One region of the Lysinibacillus sp. TE18511 genome, then DNA from elsewhere that is predicted to be linked to it. Evidence: riboswitches for the same ligand, from Rfam matches in the RefSeq annotation. Region 1 holds a riboswitch; the other holds the start of a gene.

The links. A riboswitch is a leader RNA that binds a small molecule or an ion and turns the genes downstream of it on or off. The one in region 1 is predicted to bind cyclic di-AMP.
Region 2: it holds a riboswitch for cyclic di-AMP, as region 1 does, so the genes downstream of both, ACVWXS_RS14595 (APC family permease) here and ACVWXS_RS19450 (TrkH family potassium uptake protein) in region 1, are expected to answer to the same signal.

Annotation. Positions count from the first base shown of each region.
Region 1 is NZ_JBSSFD010000033.1:42,941-52,532, reverse strand. It holds gene ACVWXS_RS19465 (LytTR family DNA-binding domain-containing protein) at 1-75, opposite strand, end outside; gene ACVWXS_RS19460 (CPBP family intramembrane glutamic endopeptidase) at 233-856, shown strand; gene ACVWXS_RS19455 (potassium channel family protein) at 1,039-1,695, opposite strand; gene ACVWXS_RS19450 (TrkH family potassium uptake protein) at 1,721-3,058, opposite strand; cyclic di-AMP (ydaO/yuaA leader) riboswitch at 3,205-3,347, opposite strand; gene rpsU (30S ribosomal protein S21) at 3,702-3,875, shown strand; gene ACVWXS_RS19440 (NfeD family protein) at 4,208-5,536, shown strand; gene floA (flotillin-like protein FloA) at 5,540-6,544, shown strand; gene ACVWXS_RS19430 (hypothetical protein) at 6,570-7,049, shown strand; gene ACVWXS_RS19425 (hypothetical protein) at 7,104-7,364, shown strand; gene ACVWXS_RS19420 (sporulation protein YqfD) at 7,354-8,466, shown strand; gene ACVWXS_RS19415 (PhoH family protein) at 8,469-9,425, shown strand; gene ACVWXS_RS19410 (hypothetical protein) at 9,427-9,555, shown strand.
Region 2 is NZ_JBSSFD010000019.1:15,963-25,554, forward strand. It holds gene ACVWXS_RS14580 (HAMP domain-containing sensor histidine kinase) at 1-1,213, shown strand, start outside; gene ACVWXS_RS14585 (PepSY domain-containing protein) at 1,210-1,881, shown strand; gene ACVWXS_RS14590 (PepSY domain-containing protein) at 2,052-2,579, shown strand; cyclic di-AMP (ydaO/yuaA leader) riboswitch at 2,756-2,908, shown strand; gene ACVWXS_RS14595 (APC family permease) at 3,092-4,915, shown strand; purine riboswitch at 5,091-5,192, shown strand; gene ACVWXS_RS14600 (xanthine phosphoribosyltransferase) at 5,326-5,910, shown strand; gene ACVWXS_RS14605 (nucleobase:cation symporter-2 family protein) at 5,910-7,208, shown strand; gene ACVWXS_RS14610 (MFS transporter) at 7,271-8,611, opposite strand; gene ACVWXS_RS14615 (IclR family transcriptional regulator) at 8,910-9,592, opposite strand, start outside.

The sequences.
Region 1 (9,592 bases):
TTTAGCTGTACAAATTGTAATGTGTGGTTCTTCATACTCTGTATCAATTTTTATCTCTATTTTCAGAATTATCACCTCTCAAAAAATTATAGCATACCCAGTGTTTGGGAAAATGTAGGTTATTCTTTGAAAAAGGCATGTTACACAATCGTGGCAACATGTTACTCCAAACGCATTGTTTGCGTGCTTTTCATTCGATATATTGAGCTCAAAAAGGAGGTTGATTTATCGTATGGGGGCATTAACTACTTCAAAAGAAAGAATTAAAACAGGTTGGGTATTGACAATTATTGCGACTATTCTCACAGTCAGTATAATTTTTTGGTTTGTGAATAATCCTGTAGGTTTTATTGAACATGGAATTGGCTATAAGAGAGAATTAATTTCACATTTATATATTTGGATTTTTACACTTTTGATTGTAATAGGTTACATCGCCTATACCATCATTGCATTACCTTTCGTAAGAGCACATTTATTTACCTTTTCCTGGCTTAAAATAATCGGTATATGGGCTGCTATTGTGACTGGAATAGTTGAAGAAGTGCTTTTTAGACATTTACTTATGGAATATTTATTATCTATTGCATTTTCAGATCTATTGCAAATACTGATATCTGGATTACTATTTGGAATGGCTCACGGTGCATGGATACTTTTGAGAGGAGATTGGAAGATTGCACTACCTGTGATTATATGTACTACAATTTTAGGAAGTTTTCTCGCGATGTTATATATTATGGCTGGAAGAAGTACCTTTGCTCCAATCGTAGCTCATATTTTCATTAATTTAGTGATCGAGCCATGGTTAATGTTATCTGCCGTTTCTGGAAAATGGGATAGTAAAATAAAGTAATTGTTTGTGCAAGTACAAAGCCGATTCCGAACGCAATTATGCCGAGGTATAGATTGATATCTTTTTGTCTCGCGGAATTTTAAGCTACTGTTCAGAGAGGCTATAGAGATTGGTTGTATAGTAAGAAAAAGAAATAGGGTATATCAAAAGAAAACTCCTTTTGATATACCCTATTTGGTTGCTTATTCGATATTTGCGAATAGAGCAAGATCCTTCCGGTGACCAATCATTACTAATAAATCTTCCTTTTCAATAATCTGCTCAGGAGAGGGGGAAATGATAATGTCTCCTTCTCGAACAATGGCAATGACACTTACATTATATTTCGCGCGAAGGTCTAAATCTCGCAGATTTTGTCCAGCCATCTTTGAAGGAATCATAATTTCTTCTATACTGTATTCTTTTGATAATTCAATATAGTTTAGCATATTGGGGGAGAGAAGCTGATTGGCAACTCGCTCTCCCATATCTCTTTCAGGATAGATAATCCAGTCAGCCCCAACTTTATCTAAAACTTGCCCGTGTCTTTTTCCAAGAGCCTTTGCAATCACTTTTTTGATGCCAAGTTCTTTTAATAACGATACGGTTAAAATGCTCGATTGCATATCATTTCCTATTGCAACGATAACATAATCGAAATTGCCTATTCCTAAAGAGGTAAGAGCTTTTTCTTCTGTCGTGTCAGCGACTACTGCATGTGTCACATATAGTTCGGCATCTTCGACTCTTTCCTCATTAATGTCGATTCCTAAAACTTCCTGCCCAGCTTCATGTAATCTGCGAGCTACACTTGTTCCAAATCTACCTAGGCCAATTACAGCATATTGTTTAATAGACATTGCACTCTACACTCCTTTATCGTGATTACCCAATCATAATATTTCCCTTAGGATGACGGAATGCCTCAGATTTCCGTCGTTTTGTTATGGCAAAAGCAATTGTTAATGGACCTAATCTACCTGCAAACATTGTCAATATGATGACGAGTCGGCCACCAGGTGATAGCTCTGGAGTTAGACCCATTGAAAGTCCAACTGTAGCAAACGCAGAGGTTGCCTCAAATAAATACATCATAAAACTATGTCCTTGCTCGGTAATACTTAAGACAAACGTGACGAATATAACAATCATCATTCCACACATTGTGACTGTTAAAGCTTTTAATATTGTTTCGTTAACGATTCTACGTCTAAAGAGGACAACATCTTCTTTCCCTCTAATTTGTGACCACATCGTGGCAACTAAAAGCGCGAAGGTTGTAATTTTTATTCCGCCAGCAGTGGAACCAGAACCTGCACCAATGAACATCAGTAAGATGATTAAAAATAGTGTGGATTGTGTTAAGTCTCCTATAGGAAGGGTATTAGAACCAGCAGTCCTTGGGGTAACAGCTTGGTATAATGAACCAAGAAATTTGCCCCATTCAGACAATGGTCCAATGGTTTTGCTATTTCCATATTCAAATAAGAAAATTAAAAACGTCGAGCCAACTGTTAAAATAAGCGTTGTGGTTAATACAATTTTTGAATGCACGGAAAGGCGTTTTGTTTCCCGATATTCATATAGTTCATTTATGACGATAAACCCTAAGCCCCCAATTGTAATAAGAGCGCAAATAGTTAAAACGATAAACGGGTCGTCTACATATTCGGTCAACCCATTAAAGCCCCCCATTAAATCAAATCCAGCATTATTAAAATTCGAGATGGAATGGAAAAAACCATAATATATAGCTTTACCTACAGGCATATCGAACGAAAAACGGATAGATAAAATTAAACCACCTATTATTTCAATTACTGCAGTAAAAAGTAGTATCCGTCTAACCAATCTGACAAGACCAGCCATTGTAATATTATTGAAGGCCTCTTTTAATAAAAGTCTTTCTTTTAAGGAAATTTTTTTTCCTAATAGTAAAAATAATAATGTTGCAAACGTCATAAAGCCTAATCCACCAATTTGGATAAGAAATAAAATGACTAGTTCTCCAAATACTGAAAATGTATCGCCAGTATCCACAACAACCAAGCCAGTTACACAGGTTGCAGAAGTCGCCGTAAATAAGGCGTCTAAAAAAGAAAGTCCCTGACCATTCTCTGTCGAAATAGGAAGAGTTAACAAAAGCGTTCCAATCAGGATAATAGTTGCAAAGCCCAACACGAGTATTTTAGGAGGATTTAATTTATTTTTTACTGTTTTCATGTTAATCTCCTCAATGTTTGGATAAAGATTTTTAAAACCATCTAAAAAAAATATAAATTTACATAATAAAAAGACCAACTGTTTTTGTATGCTTCAAGATTATAAAGGAATAAAAAATAACCATACTCATAAAAGTGGTCTAACATGACCTCCTTCGCTGGAGCCGACGAAGTTAGCTGACGGGTAGAATGGCGAAAGAGTGTCTCATTCCTTCTGCTCATGCAGAATTAACCCCAAAATACTGGTTCCTCCGTTCCCAAAAATTATTGAGATTAGGCTGTAATGCAATTGAATGTGATTATTCTACGCCTATATTCTATTTTTTGTAAACCATAAATTTTTTGAAATACATATTGATCCCACATTAACGGGCACGATAACGCCCAGAGCAAACAAGGTGGGGTATAATCTGCCCTAATAATAAGCGGGGATAAAGATACCTCCAATGATGAAAAGATTCAATATATTGTGGTCAAAAAATCAACCTGAAATTCCTCAAGAAATAAAATTAAAAATTCACCATATTAATTCTTACACTTTCTATTGACCATTTTTAGACAATACGTTATAATTCTTTAGTACACAGCAGAAGGTTATTTGCCTATTTGTGTACTGACGTGTGTTCGGAGGGAGGGAAAGAGAGATGTCAAAAACTGTCGTTCGCAAAAACGAATCGCTTGAAGATGCTCTTCGCCGCTTCAAACGTACTGTATCAAAAAGTGGTACAATTCAAGAAGTTAGAAAGCGCGAGTTCTACGAAAAACCTAGCGTTAAACGTAAAAAGAAATCAGAAGCTGCACGTAAACGTAAGTGGTAATTTAATTTCCCATTAAAAATCCCTACGTTCATAACACGCAATTGTATGATTCACTGAGCAGACAAAAATATACCTGAAATTAATCATTTTTTGATTAATTTCGGGTATTTTACTTTGTGCTCAAATTTACGTACATATCGAAGAAGCCGAATGTGATCATTGCGATCCATTTGGCTTTTTATGTTACCGTTGATACATCGTTAACTATATCGATTAATAAAGTCCCGCAGATGTAAAATTCACTGTATAATAAAATTATTAGGATTTGTGAAACTTTTTACATGGTCAATCGTATATACAGAAGAGAAGCATGTTGGAAGGGAGGGAAAAAGATGCGAAGACGGAGGTTCCTCAGTTATTTATTAGTTATTTGGATGACTTTTTTGTTAGCGTTTCCATTAACGTCGGCTTTTGCAAGTAGCAAGGTCTACCACATACCTATTCATGATGAAGTAGAACGAGGGCTTCACGCATTTTTAGAACGAGCTTTTAAAGAGGCGGAAGAAAACGGTGCAAAAGCAATAATTCTAGACATTCATACGCCTGGAGGTTTCGTGAATGCAGCGAGTGATATTGCTATGCTTATGGATGCAACGGACATACGTACGATTGCGTATATTAACAAAGACGCGCATTCTGCAGGTGCCTTTTTAGCCTTACATGCGGATGAAATCTATATGGTGCCAAATGGAACAATCGGTGCGGCTGCGGTAATCGACTCAGCAGGGAATATGGCAGATTTAAAGGCTCATAGTGCGTGGCTTGCTCAAATGGAAGCAGCTGCGGAATCGTCAGATCGCAATCCAAAATATGCACGAGCAATGGCTGATGCATCCTTTGATTTACCAGAATTTCGAGCAGAAAAAGGGAAATTATTAACTTTATCTGCTTCAGAGGCAAAAGAAGTTGGTTATTCTGAAGAAACAGTTTCAAATTTCCAAGACCTTTTAGAAAAAACGCAATTAAAAGGTAGTGATGTCGTACAGATTGAACCTACTTTTTCAGAAAAAATTGCTCGTTTTATTACGAATCCAATAATAATACCAATATTGTTGTCGATTGCTAGTTTGGGGCTTGTCATGGAGCTGTTTTCGCCAGGATTTGGTGTTCCAGGTGTAATGGGATTGTCAGCTCTTGGATTATTTTTCTTCGGTCATATGGTAGCGGGCTTCGCTGGTTATGAAACATTACTTTTATTTATTGTAGGTTTAGCTCTTGTCATTGCGGAGTTTTTTGTCCCCGGAGGTATTGTTGGTGTTTTAGGTGGCGTGCTTATATTACTAAGTCTAATACTGGCAGGTGCAAACATGATGCAAATGATTTTAGCGATTTTCATTGCGCTTGTTGTAGCGATAATAGGAATGGTGATTCTGATGAAATTTTTCGGTAAAAAAATGCATGTTTTAAACAAGTTAGTCTTGTTGGATGCGACAACAACGGAAGAAGGCTATGTGTCTAACGTTAATCGCACAGAGTTGCTCGGAAAAGTGGGTAAAACAATTACACCACTCCGTCCGGCAGGTACAATGCTATTTGGTAGTGAACGTATTGACGTAGTATCAGAAGGTGGTTACGTTGATGCAGGGGAACATGTAGAAATTATTAAAGTAGAAGGCTCACGTATTGTTGTGAGACCAACAGAAAAAGAGATGGAGGAATAACAAATGGGTTTTGATTTGGCTTTAATAGGTCCAATTGCAGGGCTAGTCGTATTGTTTATTGTGATCGCAGTATTCTTTACCTTTGTACCAGTGGCACTGTGGATTTCTGCACTTGCAGCAGGCGTCCGTGTTAGTATTTTCACATTAATCGGGATGCGTTTACGTCGTGTAATCCCATCACGAATCGTGAACCCGTTAATTAAAGCACATAAAGCTGGATTACCTGTTACGATTAATCAACTTGAAAGTCACTATTTAGCAGGTGGTAATGTTGACCGAGTAGTCAATGCGTTAATCGCAGCTCATCGTGCAAATATCGAGTTAACATTTGAACGTTGTGCGGCAATTGATTTAGCAGGTCGTGATGTATTAGAAGCTGTACAAATGTCTGTTAACCCGAAAGTTATTGAAACACCATTTATTGCAGGTGTTGCTATGAACGGGATTGAAGTAAAAGCGAAGGCACGTATTACAGTGCGCGCAAACATTGAACGTTTAGTCGGTGGTGCTGGTGAAGAAACAGTTATTGCCCGTGTAGGTGAGGGGATTGTTTCTACAATTGGTAGCGCCACTAGTCATACGACAGTTCTTGAAAATCCTGATATGATTTCTCAAACTGTATTATCAAAAGGTCTAGATTCTGGGACAGCATTTGAAATCTTATCGATCGATATTGCAGACGTTGATATCGGCAAAAACATCGGTGCAGAATTACAAATTGAACAAGCGCAGGCAGATAAAAACATCGCCCAAGCGAAAGCAGAGGAACGTCGTGCAATGGCCGTAGCGAACGAGCAAGAAATGATTGCGCGTGTACAAGAGATGAAAGCAAAAGTAGTGGAAGCGGAAGCTGAGGTACCACAGGCAATGGCAGAGGCTCTACGTTCGGGTAATCTTGGTATTATGGATTACATGAACTACCGTAATATTCAAGCGGATACAGCTATGCGAGACTCCATTTCTAAAGTAAGCTCAGATAAGCCAGAAACCAATGACTCTAACGCATAGAAACGGAAAGGAGCGGTACTAATAAATGGAACAATTAATTATAGTTGCGATAATTGCCATAGTCAGCTCTATTTTCGGGAAATCCAAAAATAAGAAAGAACAAAAAACAATGCCGCCATTTAATAAAGATTCATATGTTGAGCCTCCAGTTGAGGAGGTTCAACAACAACGTCCTACTGCTAAAGCGCAAAGCTTTGAGGATTTTACACGTGAATTTTTAGGAGAGTGGAACAATGAACAGCCTAAAGTGGAAAAGTCGAAGAAAAATGTCAAAGAAACAGTGAAAGAGGAAATGCCAAGTTATATTGCACCACCGTTAATCCCAACTGAGACAATTAGCCGTACCACGAAAAGAGAAAGTATTGGTCGTTTGGCAGCTGGGAAAAAAGAGGTGGAAGTAGCTGGATCAAAGTCGGCTTTTCAATTACCAAATTCAAAAAAATCATTCATGCAGGCTGTTGTAATGGCAGAAGTTTTAGGTCCACCGAAAGCAAAAAGAAAATAATCAGCATGTCCTCCTTTTTCGATGCATATATTGCCGAAGAAGGAGGCATTTTTTATGAGAAAACTATTTCAATTAACGCCACTACTTGAATTATTCCAATATGAAACATTAAAAATCATTGGCCCATACCGTTTCTTACATGCTGATGCTTCGTCATGCTCTTTTATCTATGCAGACTATCATATTACTGTGCGTGGAAAATCAGTAGAAATTAATGCTCTTAAAGAAGAAATGCTTCATCTTTCTGTAGAGGATTTGCAGGAGCTTCATATGAAAATGACAAAGGATATGGGTGTGAACGATAATGTGGAATAATCGACCAATTATCATACGTATAAAGCGCCACGAAAATGTTCATCCTTTTATTCAAGCATTGCACGCACAACATGTACCATTAAAGCGTGTTGTCTTCCGTGAGCAAGAGGTTGCTTTTGAAACAACTATGCACTATCTACCCAAAATTCGTCGTGTACGCAGTCAATATCGACTTAAAATGGCTGTCTATTATGCTGATGAGCTTCAAGTTTTTCGGGCACAGCTTTGGACCTTGCTTGGCCTAGCGATGATGATATTAATTCCATTACTATGTGCACAGGTTATTTGGCGTGTCGACATAGAAGCGGCATCTCCAGAGTTAGAGCAACGTCTAGGCAAGACCTTTCAAAATACATTTCAATTAGAAACGCCCATGACTAAAAAAGTCTTACCTTCAGACGCTGTCATTCGTCAGAAGCTTTTAGAAGAGCATCGAGATCTTTCATGGGTGCATATTGAAAAGTATGGCGGACGTGTAATTTTACGACCTCAGGAGTCCCCGAAACAAACTAAACAAACGAATGAAAAACTTGCGACGCATTTAGTGGCAACAAAAAGTGGTGTGATTACTCACTTTAATATTCAAAATGGTGAACGTAAAATTTCAGTGAATGATACGGCATACGAAGGTGATACGCTCGTAAGCGGAGTAATTGAAAGTGGTGAAGACGATGTTTTTGTTGGGGCAAAGGGAGAGGTTTACGCTGATTATTGGCTTGAATGTTCGTTTAAAATCCCAACAAAGCTCACGATGGAAACGCTACAACAGAAGCGGTGGCGTGTATTAGTGAAAGGCATTCATAAAGAAAAAGTTGACTATGTGCAAAAGAAAGATCTACCTAATTGGCTCGATCCATATATTTCGATTGTTGAGGAACAGTACACTAAAAAAATGCAAGTAGAGCTTGATGAATCCAAAATAGATTCATTGCTCATACCATTACTACATGAAAAGGTGCTGCGTTCATTACCTACGAAAACGGTTATAAAAAAAGAAAACCTTTTACAGGTAAAGTGGGGGAATGGTACAGTTGAAGGGAAAGTTCTATTTTTAGTCAATGAAAACATTGCCAGTCCAATACAAGGCCTACAAGGAGAATGATTATGTCAGAACATTTAACTGTATTACAAGTGGATAATCCAAACGAGGCAGTCATGCTGCTCGGAATTTCCGATGCCAATATGAAGTTAATCGAAGAGGCTCTACATGTCCACATTATTACGCGTGGTGAACAAATTCAGCTTGCTGGTGAAGAAGATGCGAAGGAACAAGCGACATTCCTTTTACATGCTCTTTTGAAGGTCATTCGCAAAGGAATTAATATTGATCAACGTGATGTTGCAACAGCTATTGAAATGACACAAAAAGGAACAATCGAATATTTTGCAGAACTATATGATGAAGAAATAGCACGCACGACGAAAGGGAAGCCTATCCGTGCAAAAACAATCGGTCAACGAGAATACATACAAGCGATCCGTCATAAAGACGTTGTTTTTGGTATCGGTCCAGCTGGTACTGGGAAAACGTATTTAGCGGTAGTCATGGCAACACAGGCGCTAAAAAATGGGCACGTTAAGCGTATTATTTTAACACGCCCTGCAGTAGAAGCAGGGGAATCTTTAGGCTTTCTTCCAGGTGATTTGAAGGAAAAGGTAGATCCGTATTTACGCCCTCTTTATGACGCTCTAAACGATATTTACGGGACAGAACAAACTCAACGACTTATTGAACGAGGCACAATCGAAATTGCACCTTTAGCGTATATGCGAGGTCGTACGCTAGACGATGCTTTTGTCATTTTAGATGAAGCCCAAAATACGACGCATCAACAAATGAAGATGTTTTTAACGCGACTAGGCTTTGGCTCAAAAATGGTCATTACGGGCGATAAAACACAAATCGACTTACCTAAAAATACAGAATCGGGATTAATTGTTGCAGAGCGAACACTAAAATATGTAAAGTCTATAAATTTCCAAATTTTAGAACAAGGCGATGTAGTACGTCATCCAATCGTAGCCAAAATCATCAAAGCCTACGAAGAACAGCAACTTTAATATGACCGCTAAAGCGGTCATATTAAAGTCTGCACCGAAAGCGAAGCGACAGGTGCAACGAATTAAAGTCTGTACCGAAAGCGAAGCGACAGGTGCAACAACGTTTAATATCAATATCGATTTAACATGAAATTGGTTGTAAAATGGCTCATAACCAAAAGTTGTGG
Region 2 (9,592 bases), on a different contig from region 1:
TTTGTATGAAAAGTTTGCTTATAATACCGAATATAAACAGCTCCAAGCACGAGCAAATGAGCTAAGTTCTACATTGAGTCAGTTAAATGAACAAACTAACTTACAGCAAGTTTTAAGAGCTTATATGCCAACAGATGGGGCAGTGTATATTTATGATGAGCAGCACGTAATCATGAAGGTTCAGGCTACACTGGAGATGCCTGATGTCCCATACATTAGCTTCACTATGCCAGCAATTTGGATAGACGGAACAGTTGTGCAAATAAAATTAAAGCAGTCAATGGAGGAAGTGGCAAGCACATTAGGTCTGCTGAAAGCGATATTGGTGGTTGTTTCAATTGTTGCAACAATTCCTATATTTTTAGCGAGTTTAGCACTTGGTCGCCTTATTCTATTGCCACTTGAACGCTTAAATAAAACGATGTTAAAAAGTGCAACTACTGGAAAGTACGAAAAAATTGATATTCCCGACAAAGGCCGGGATGAGTTAACAAATATAAATCGTACTTTTAACATAATGATGGAGAAGCTTGAACAGCATTATCAAAAGCAACAGCAATTTGTGTCAAATGCTTCCCATGAATTAAAAACGCCTATTACTGTGATTGAAAGCTATGCAAAATTACTATTGCGCAGAGGCTTTGACAATAAGGAGGTAGCGCAGGAATCGCTACAAGCCATTGTGAATGAATCATCGCGCATGCATGAAATGGTGTTGCAATTGCTGGAGTTAGCCAAAAACAAGGAGCATCTTGACATACATTTTGTTCAGTTAGAGCTTGCTCCATTCTTAAATAAGGTGGCCACGCAAATGCAACAGGCTTATCATCGCGGCTTCATCGTCGATGCTGAAATGCCAAACCATATTTATAGCGATGAAAAAATGTTGAAACAGTTGCTCTTTATTTTACTTGATAATGCTCGGAAATATAGTGAGAGAGAAGTCCACATACAGGCTACAGACATTTCTGAGTATGTTCTCATTACTATTCAAGATTTTGGGGTTGGGATTCCAGCTGAACATATTCCCCATTTATTTGAGCGTTTTTATCGTGTGGCGGAGGACCGTAACCGTAAAACTGGAGGCTCAGGCTTAGGGCTCGCTATTGCCCATGAACTTGCAGGGCAGCTTGGTATTACGATTGATGTTGAAAGTACAATTGGCGAGGGCTCAAGCTTTACCCTACGTGTACCAAAGGAGGGGCAACAATGAAAAAATGGCTATTGATCATTGGTGCCATCATCCTTCTCTGTAGTGGAACGCTATGGTTTGTTCAGTATCGCTTCTTTCATATTGAGCCTCTTAGTAAAGAACAGGCAATTCATCATATTGAAACGATCTACAATGGTCATGTAACAAAGGCTAAAAATCAAGGAAACGAGTATGAAATGCTATTTACACGAGATGGTGCAACTTATATGGTGATGCTAGATGCAACTACACAGCAAACTACAGATTTAAAATTGAAGGAAGTGGAAAGTAAATTACCGTTAACAGAAGAGCAAATACGACATATGGTTGAGAAAGACTATGGGGATATTGAGAGTGTCGTGTTAGCAGATAACATTTACACCGTACGTGTTGAAAAAGAGGGTCAACAAAGGGATCTCACACTCGATGCTTATACAGGTGATGTTTTGTCTAAAAAAGATGTTCAGCCAGTTGAACAACCAGAAATTGTCAATGTTATTTCTAAAGAGCAGGCAATGAAGATTGCTCTCCAACAACTAAATGGTGAGGTAGATTCTGTTGATTATAAGGAAACAGAGGATGGTGGCTTTTATTTAGTTGAAATTGAAGCTAAGAATGAAGAAGCTGTTTTCCAAATACATGCAATATCTGGAAAGGTGATGTCCGTTACATGGGATGAAGATCATTAAGTGATTCTCATGAAATTCTAATGTTTCTCTTATTGTCCTATCATCTTCGCTTGATAAGCTAAGAATAGATAAAGTACAACCCCGCTTAACTGTTTGGTTTACCTCAGCTGCTTGACTTGAGGGTCTTCCAGCCAGTTGTATGCGGGATAAAACAAAGGAGAGATGAACAGATGAAGATGAAAAAAATGATTTTAATCCCAGCGTTGGTCGGTATACTTGGCGTTGGAGCTGCTATTGGCTCAACAACATTATTAACAGGTAATGCGCAAGAAAAAAAGGTATTAACAATGCAGGAAATTGAGAAAAAGGCATTAGCAGTTGTCGATGGTACGGTAGTTGATATTGAGTTTGACCAGGATGTCTATCGCACAGTTTATGAGGTTGAGGTGTACACTGATACTGAAGAGTATGACTTAAAATTTGACGCCTATACAGGTGAGCTACTAAAGCAAAAGAAGGAACGTCGAGATCAAGATGATATGTATGACAAGATGACTGCTTCCACTACAACAACTAAAATCACAAAAGAGCAGGCTATTGAAAAGGCCTTAACAAAGGCAAAAGGTACAGTGACTAAAATTAAGCTTGATGATGGGATTTACGAAATCGAAATCAGAAACGGACAGCATGAATACGAAGTTGAGGTTGATTCATCTACAGGTGAAATTATAGGCTTTGAACAAGATATTGAGGACTAAAGTGCATAAGCTATCTTAAAAGTGGGACAATACTTTTAAGATAGCTTTTTTAGTTCTGCGAGTAATTACATACTACTTGAGAGAATATCTATGCTTTTCACTTATAATAATAAAAAATTTTCTTCTTTACTTTTTTTTAATACGAGCGTAATATGACATCATTATAAAGGTTTCAAATTTCTAAATCGCTGAAGCAACTGAACGCGGGGGACCCAGTTTTTACGGATTGTTTAACAATAATCCTTGGGGTGAATCTCTTCATTTTTGAAGGGTAGGGCTACTCAGGCCCGAATCCGACAGCTAACCTCGTAAGCGTTAAGAGCAGAAAAGTTGGAGCTTGGCAGACGAATGAGCGTCTACAAGTCGTATTTAGTGATGACTTGTAGACGTTTTTTTTATCTTCATTCAAAAATGAAAATAAGCCCCAGTGGACAACATAGAAACCGATTATGCGAAGGTGTAATCGATTTAGAAATGCGAAATACATCCCATGAAATTAGAAGGTGTTGTATATGAAATCCTCATTCAAACGTTATGTTATCGGAAAACCGTTGAGATCCGATACATTAGGGGAGCAAAAGCTTAATAAAAGAAAGGCACTTGCCATACTGTCATCAGATGCTTTGTCATCAGTAGCGTATGGACCTGAGCAAATTTTAATTGTGCTCATGACAGTAAGTACTGTTGCCTTTTGGTATTCTCTACCGATTGCTGCTGGCGTAGTTGTGTTACTGGCAGCACTTATTTTTTCGTATCGTCAAGTTATTTTTGCTTATCCACATGGTGGTGGTGCATACGTAGTATCTCGGGAAAATTTAGGTGTCAATGCCGGTCTCGTCGCTGGTGGTTCATTGCTTGTCGATTACATTTTAACAGTTGCGGTAAGTGTTTCGGCGGGGACAGATGCGATTACTTCGGCATTTCCGAGTCTACATCCCTATAACGTGATAATCGCTGTATTTTTTGTTATATGTTTAACGCTTTTAAATCTACGTGGTGTTACAGAATCTGCATCCATATTAGCGTATCCAGTATATTTGTTTGTAGCTGTCATGCTGATATTAATTGGAGTGGGGATTTATAATGTAGCAACAGGGCAAGTTCCAGCAGAGTTGAGTCCAAAGGTTGGTACACCCGTTGCAGGAATTAGTCTTTTTATATTATTAAAGGCATTTGCATCAGGAAGCTCAGCTTTGACTGGTGTAGAAGCCATTTCAAATGCTATTCCTAATTTTAAAGATCCAGGACCAAAAAATGCGTCTAAAACGTTACTTGCGATGGGCGGTATTTTAGCGGTACTATTTATCGGTATTGTGAGTCTAGCTTATTTTTATGGAATTGCTCCAAATGCAGAAGAAACAGTTGTTTCGCAAATTGCGGAGGCAAGTGTAGGACGCAATTTCTTTTACTATATAGTGCAGGGTACAACAGCAATGATTTTAGTACTCGCTGCAAATACAGGTTATTCAGCCTTTCCTTTACTAGCAGTCAATTTATCGAAGGACCGTTTTATCCCAAGAATGTTCCAAATCCGTGGGGATCGTCTCGGTTATTCAAATGGAATCTTGATGCTTGGTTTAGCTGCCATTGTCTTAATCATTTTATTTGATGGGGCAACAGAACATTTAATTCCACTTTATGCAGTTGGCGTTTTTATTCCGTTTACGTTAGCGCAGGCCGGAATGATGCGAAAATGGTGGCGTGAAAAGCCAAAAGGTTGGGTTGCAAAATTTGCAATAAATACGATTGGAGCGGTTATTTCCTTTATTGTTGCCATGATGTTTTTTGTGACGAAATTACCTCAAGTATGGCCAGTGTTTATCTTTTTACCAATGATTATTTTGATGTTTCATCGAATTAAAAAACATTATCAAGCAGTTGGTGAGCAGTTAAGATTAAATAATGAGGAGCTACCTATTATTGAGGGGAATGTTTTCATAGTCCCTGTGGCTGGTATTACGCAAGTAGTTGAAAACACTTTGCATTACGCACATTCATTAAAGGTCGACAAAATTATTGCCTTTTACGTAGCCTTCGATCAAGATGACGCAAAAGCTTTTGAAGAGAAATGGAAAGCTTGGCAGCCAGATGTACGGCTTGTAACATACTATTCACCATATCGAAGTATTACACAGCCGTTGATGAAATTTATTAATAAGGTTGAACATCAATGTGTGAAAACAGGACATCGAGTAACAGTTGTTATCCCACAATTTATACCGAAAAAAGGATGGCATCATATGTTACACAATCAATCGAGTCTATTAATTCGCGCTACGCTGTTATTTAACAAAAATGTCGTCATTATGACAGTGCCTTTCCATTTAACAAAATAATGACTAGCCTGCTGGAAAATTGTCTGATATAATCAGTACGTTGGTTGTAAAACACGAACGTTTACAATTAAAATTTATTGAAATACCAGTAAATTCCGAAAAATCAATCTATATTCAGTGAGTCATATAGCAACATTGCCGAATGAAGTGCTGATTTGAATAATTGGTATATATTACAGCTTCATACTGTTTCACTCATATAATAGCGAGAATATGGCTCGCAAGTTTCTACCGATTTACCGTAAATAAATCGACTATGGGTAGCAATGCTTTAGAAGATCTCATATAAGATGATGACGTTTTCTATTTGTTTCGACGTTTTTACGCTGAATGCTTTGCTCCACTCGTAGATGAATGGATCAAGGTATTCAGCGTTTTTTATTAAATTAAGAAAGAGGGAAATAAAGGAAATGAAGTTATTGCACGATAAAATTATGCAAGAAGGTAAAGTTTTATCTTCATCTGTATTAAAAGTAGATTCATTTTTAAATCATCAAATTGACCCAATGCTAATGAAGGAAATTGGTCATGAGTTTGCCAACCGTTTCTCGGATCAAATTATTACAAAAATAGTAACGATTGAATCTTCAGGTATCGCACCATCTGTTATGCTAGGGCTTGAAATCGGGGCACCTGTAGTATTTGCACGTAAACGTAAATCTTTAACATTATCAGATAATCTTTTTTCTGCAAAAGTACATTCTTTCACAAAAAATGAAACAAATGATATTTCAGTATCACGAAATTTCTTAAATGAGGATGATAACGTCCTAATTGTTGACGACTTCTTAGCTAATGGAGAAGCTGTCAAAGGCTTGCTCGATATTGCAGCACAAGCTGGTGCAAATGTGGTGGGCGTCGGCATTGTTATTGAAAAAGGTTTCCAAGATGGTGGGAAATTATTACGCCAGCAAGGGATTCGCGTGGAATCATTAGCAATTGTAGAATCTCTTGAGGATGGCAAAGTTACATTTGCTGCGGAGGCTAATGCGTAATGAATGCCTTTAAATCGACTGCGCTAGCGATTCAACATTTACTTGCGATGTATGCAGGAGCCATTTTAGTGCCATTGATTATCGGTGGGGCAATCGGCTTTGATTCAACACAAATGACGTATTTAGTGGCGATTGACATTATGATGTGTGGGATCGCAACACTTTTACAAGTGTATTATGGTAAATTTATCGGTATTGGTTTGCCAGTTGTCCTAGGTTGTACATTTACAGCAGTAAGTCCAATAATTGCAATCGGTACAAATCCTGAGCAAGGTATTACTGATATTTATGGTTCAATTATTGCATCAGGTGTAATCATTATGATTATTGCCGGCTTCTTCGGAAAGCTAGTAAAATTCTTCCCGCCTGTTGTGACAGGTTCGGTAGTGTCGATTATCGGTATCTCTTTATTACCAGTAGCTTTAAACAATATGGCGGGTGGACTAGGTGCAAAAGATTTCGCATCTGGCTCGAATATAGCTTTAGCGTTTATTACACTCGTTATTATTTTAGTAGTTTATCGTTTTTCTACAGGGTTCGTCCGCGCAATCTCCATTTTAATTGGACTAGTTACTGGGACAATCTTAGGTGCATTCATGGGTAAAGTTGATTTTAGCCCAGTTTCAGATGCAGACGCGTTACACATGGTTCAACCATTCTACTTTGGTATGCCAACATTCGATGCTACCGCGATTATTACAATGACACTCGTAGGAATGGTTTCTTTAGTAGAATCAACAGGAGTCTATTTTGCGCTAAGTGATATTTGCAATAAAAAGCTAGACTCAAAAGATTTAGCTCGTGGGTATCGTTCAGAAGGTCTTGCTTCGGTTATTGGTGGTATTTTCAATGCTTTCCCATACACAACATTCTCACAAAACGTAGGACTTACACGTATGTCAGGCGTAAAAGACCGTAAAGTCATTTACATCACAGGTGGATTACTAGTAGCACTTGGCTTCCTACCAAAAATCGCAGCATTAACAACAATCATTCCAACACCAGTACTTGGTGCGGCAATGCTAGCGATGTTCGGTATGGTCATTACACAAGGTATGGGTATGCTAGTACCTGTTATGAACGAATCAGCGGAAAATGCCATGATTGCTGCTGTTGCAGTGAGTCTTGGTGTCGGTGTATCGGTTGTTCCGGGAATTTTCGAATCGCTGCCAGAAAGTGTATCTCTTCTAACTTCTAACGGTATCGTCTGTGGTTCTGTCACAGCGATTATCCTGAATATTTTATTCAACATGATTGGGCCAAAGCATAAGGAAGACCCAATGCATGGGGAAGCTTAAAGGATTTCTATAATCAACAAAATGCCATCTACTATAAAAGTAGATGGCATTTTTAATATTATTTATTCAGAAACATTACTAGCATCGCTTAAAGATAGTGCTTTAGTTTCTGGAGCCCAAGCAATCGACACAAGAGTACCGATGACTAAAATACCTGTTAAACAAAGCATCGTATTTTGTACACCAAGGTTAGCCATACTCATTGGAAGTAAGAACGTACTAGCAGCAGAACCTAACCGACTAATGGCTGTAGCAAAGCCTACCCCTGAGGAACGAATGTCTGTCGGGAAACTTTCAGCAGGGAAGACACCTACTAGATTACTCACGGCCGATAAAATCAATGTAAATACAGAGAAAGCGATAATCATAAGAACTGTTAGATTACTTGGTAATACACTTAAAAGACCTAAAGAAATAACCAATACAATGAAGGAAGAAATTAAGAAACCACGTCTAGAATACTTAATAGTAAACCAAATCCCTAATAATGCTCCTATAATTAGAAGACCATTTAATAAGAAATCCGTAGTATGATCTGCTCTTAAGCCAATTTCATCTAGGATGATTGGTAAAAATGTGTAAATGGCAAAATAAGGCATTACTAAACATACGAAGAAAATACTGTTAAAGGCTGTACGCTTAATCATATCCTTATGGAATAAAGATGCAAAGCTACTTTTCTTAGCTTTCGCTACTTCATCATCCAAAATAATGTTTGGTCCTATATATTTTTGTACAATTTGAAGAGCTTCTTCATTTCGGCCTTTGCTTACCAGCCATCTTGGCGATTCTGGTGTGCCCATGCGGATAATTAAAATAATAAATGCTGGAATGGCAGAAGAGGCTAACATCCATTTCCATGCATCAGGAGAAGCATCTGTTGCGAAAATTCCGACAATATTGGCTACAACATATCCAATTGTCCATATCACACTAAATGACCCAAGTAAAACCCCGCGATGTTTACGAGGCGAAAATTCAGCAAGCATAGTATGTCCCACACTATAATCTCCGCCGAGACCTATCCCGATTAATATCCTGTAAATAACTAATTCAGTTGGTGAATCAGCAAAAAATTGAAGAATAGAAGCAACTGTTATAATCGTAAAACTGAGAACGAATATTTTTTGTCTACCAATATAATCAGAAATCCAGCCCAAAATCAAGCTGCCTAAAAATAAGCCTATTAAGGCGGAACTCCCAATCAACCCCACCCAGAATGAAGACAAACCCATTTGTGGAGTAAGTAATGTAAGTGCAAAGCCTACAATCCCTAAAATATATCCATCAGTGAAATGTGCTCCAAATGTTAAGCCTGCGATTTTAATATGAAACTTATTAAGTGGTGCATCATCTAGCTTGATCTTTAGCGAGTTATCCATTGTCATTGTGTTACTACTCATATCAAATTCCTCCCATCGCCCTTTAGTAAACATATTTTTGTTTGAAGTAATATGATTAAATTTGTAGTAGAGGAAATTGTTCTTAAATAAAGTTCGTAATATGAACCATATGGTCGTTATGCGAATACGTAAATTATATGTCTATGGTGAATATGTTGTCAATTGCTTTTTGTAAGCGAATTCAATGCGAATTTTTCTCTTACATTGCATTATTCTCTTTATTAATTGAAAATTCGACAATAATTCATTAAAAAAAGACAATGCCGCAAGTTTGGCTTTGTCTTGTTTACCAGATAAATTATGTTAACTGTCTTTCAATATCCTTTGCTGCATCTAATAACGTATCCTTAAGTTTTAATAAATCATCTTTTGAAAGTCTAAAGCTAGGACCACCTAACGTTAAAAATGCTACTAGGTTCTTTCTATTATCAAATATAGGTACAGAAATAGCATTTTCATTTTCATCGTATTCACCAATTGATAATCCCACATGATGGGAACGTATCCATTGAAGCTCTTCTTGCAATAGTTTAGGATCTGTAATGGTATATTTCGATGTTGCAATAAGCTCTTTTTCTAAAAACTGATCGAGTTCTTTTTTAGAAAGTATGCTTAATAATACTTTTCCATTAGAGGTGCAATGCAATGGTGTAACAGTATTTGTATAATCGACTAATCTTACACTGTGGTTCGTATCGATTTGGTCAATTGTTAAAATACCGTTGTGCATTGGAACGCTTAATAATACTGTTTCACCTACCTTTTCCCTTAATGCCTCTAATGTACTTCTAGCTCTGCGAATTAACGAACTATATGGATTATTTTGAGAAGCTAATCGATAGAATGTAAATCCAAGTTGATAGCTATTCGTTGCGGTGTCTTTTTCAACAAAACCTTCATTTTCTAAACTTCCAATTAACCGCCAAACAGTTGTCCTATTTAGACCGCTTTTGAGGGACAAATCCTTTACTGAAATAGGTG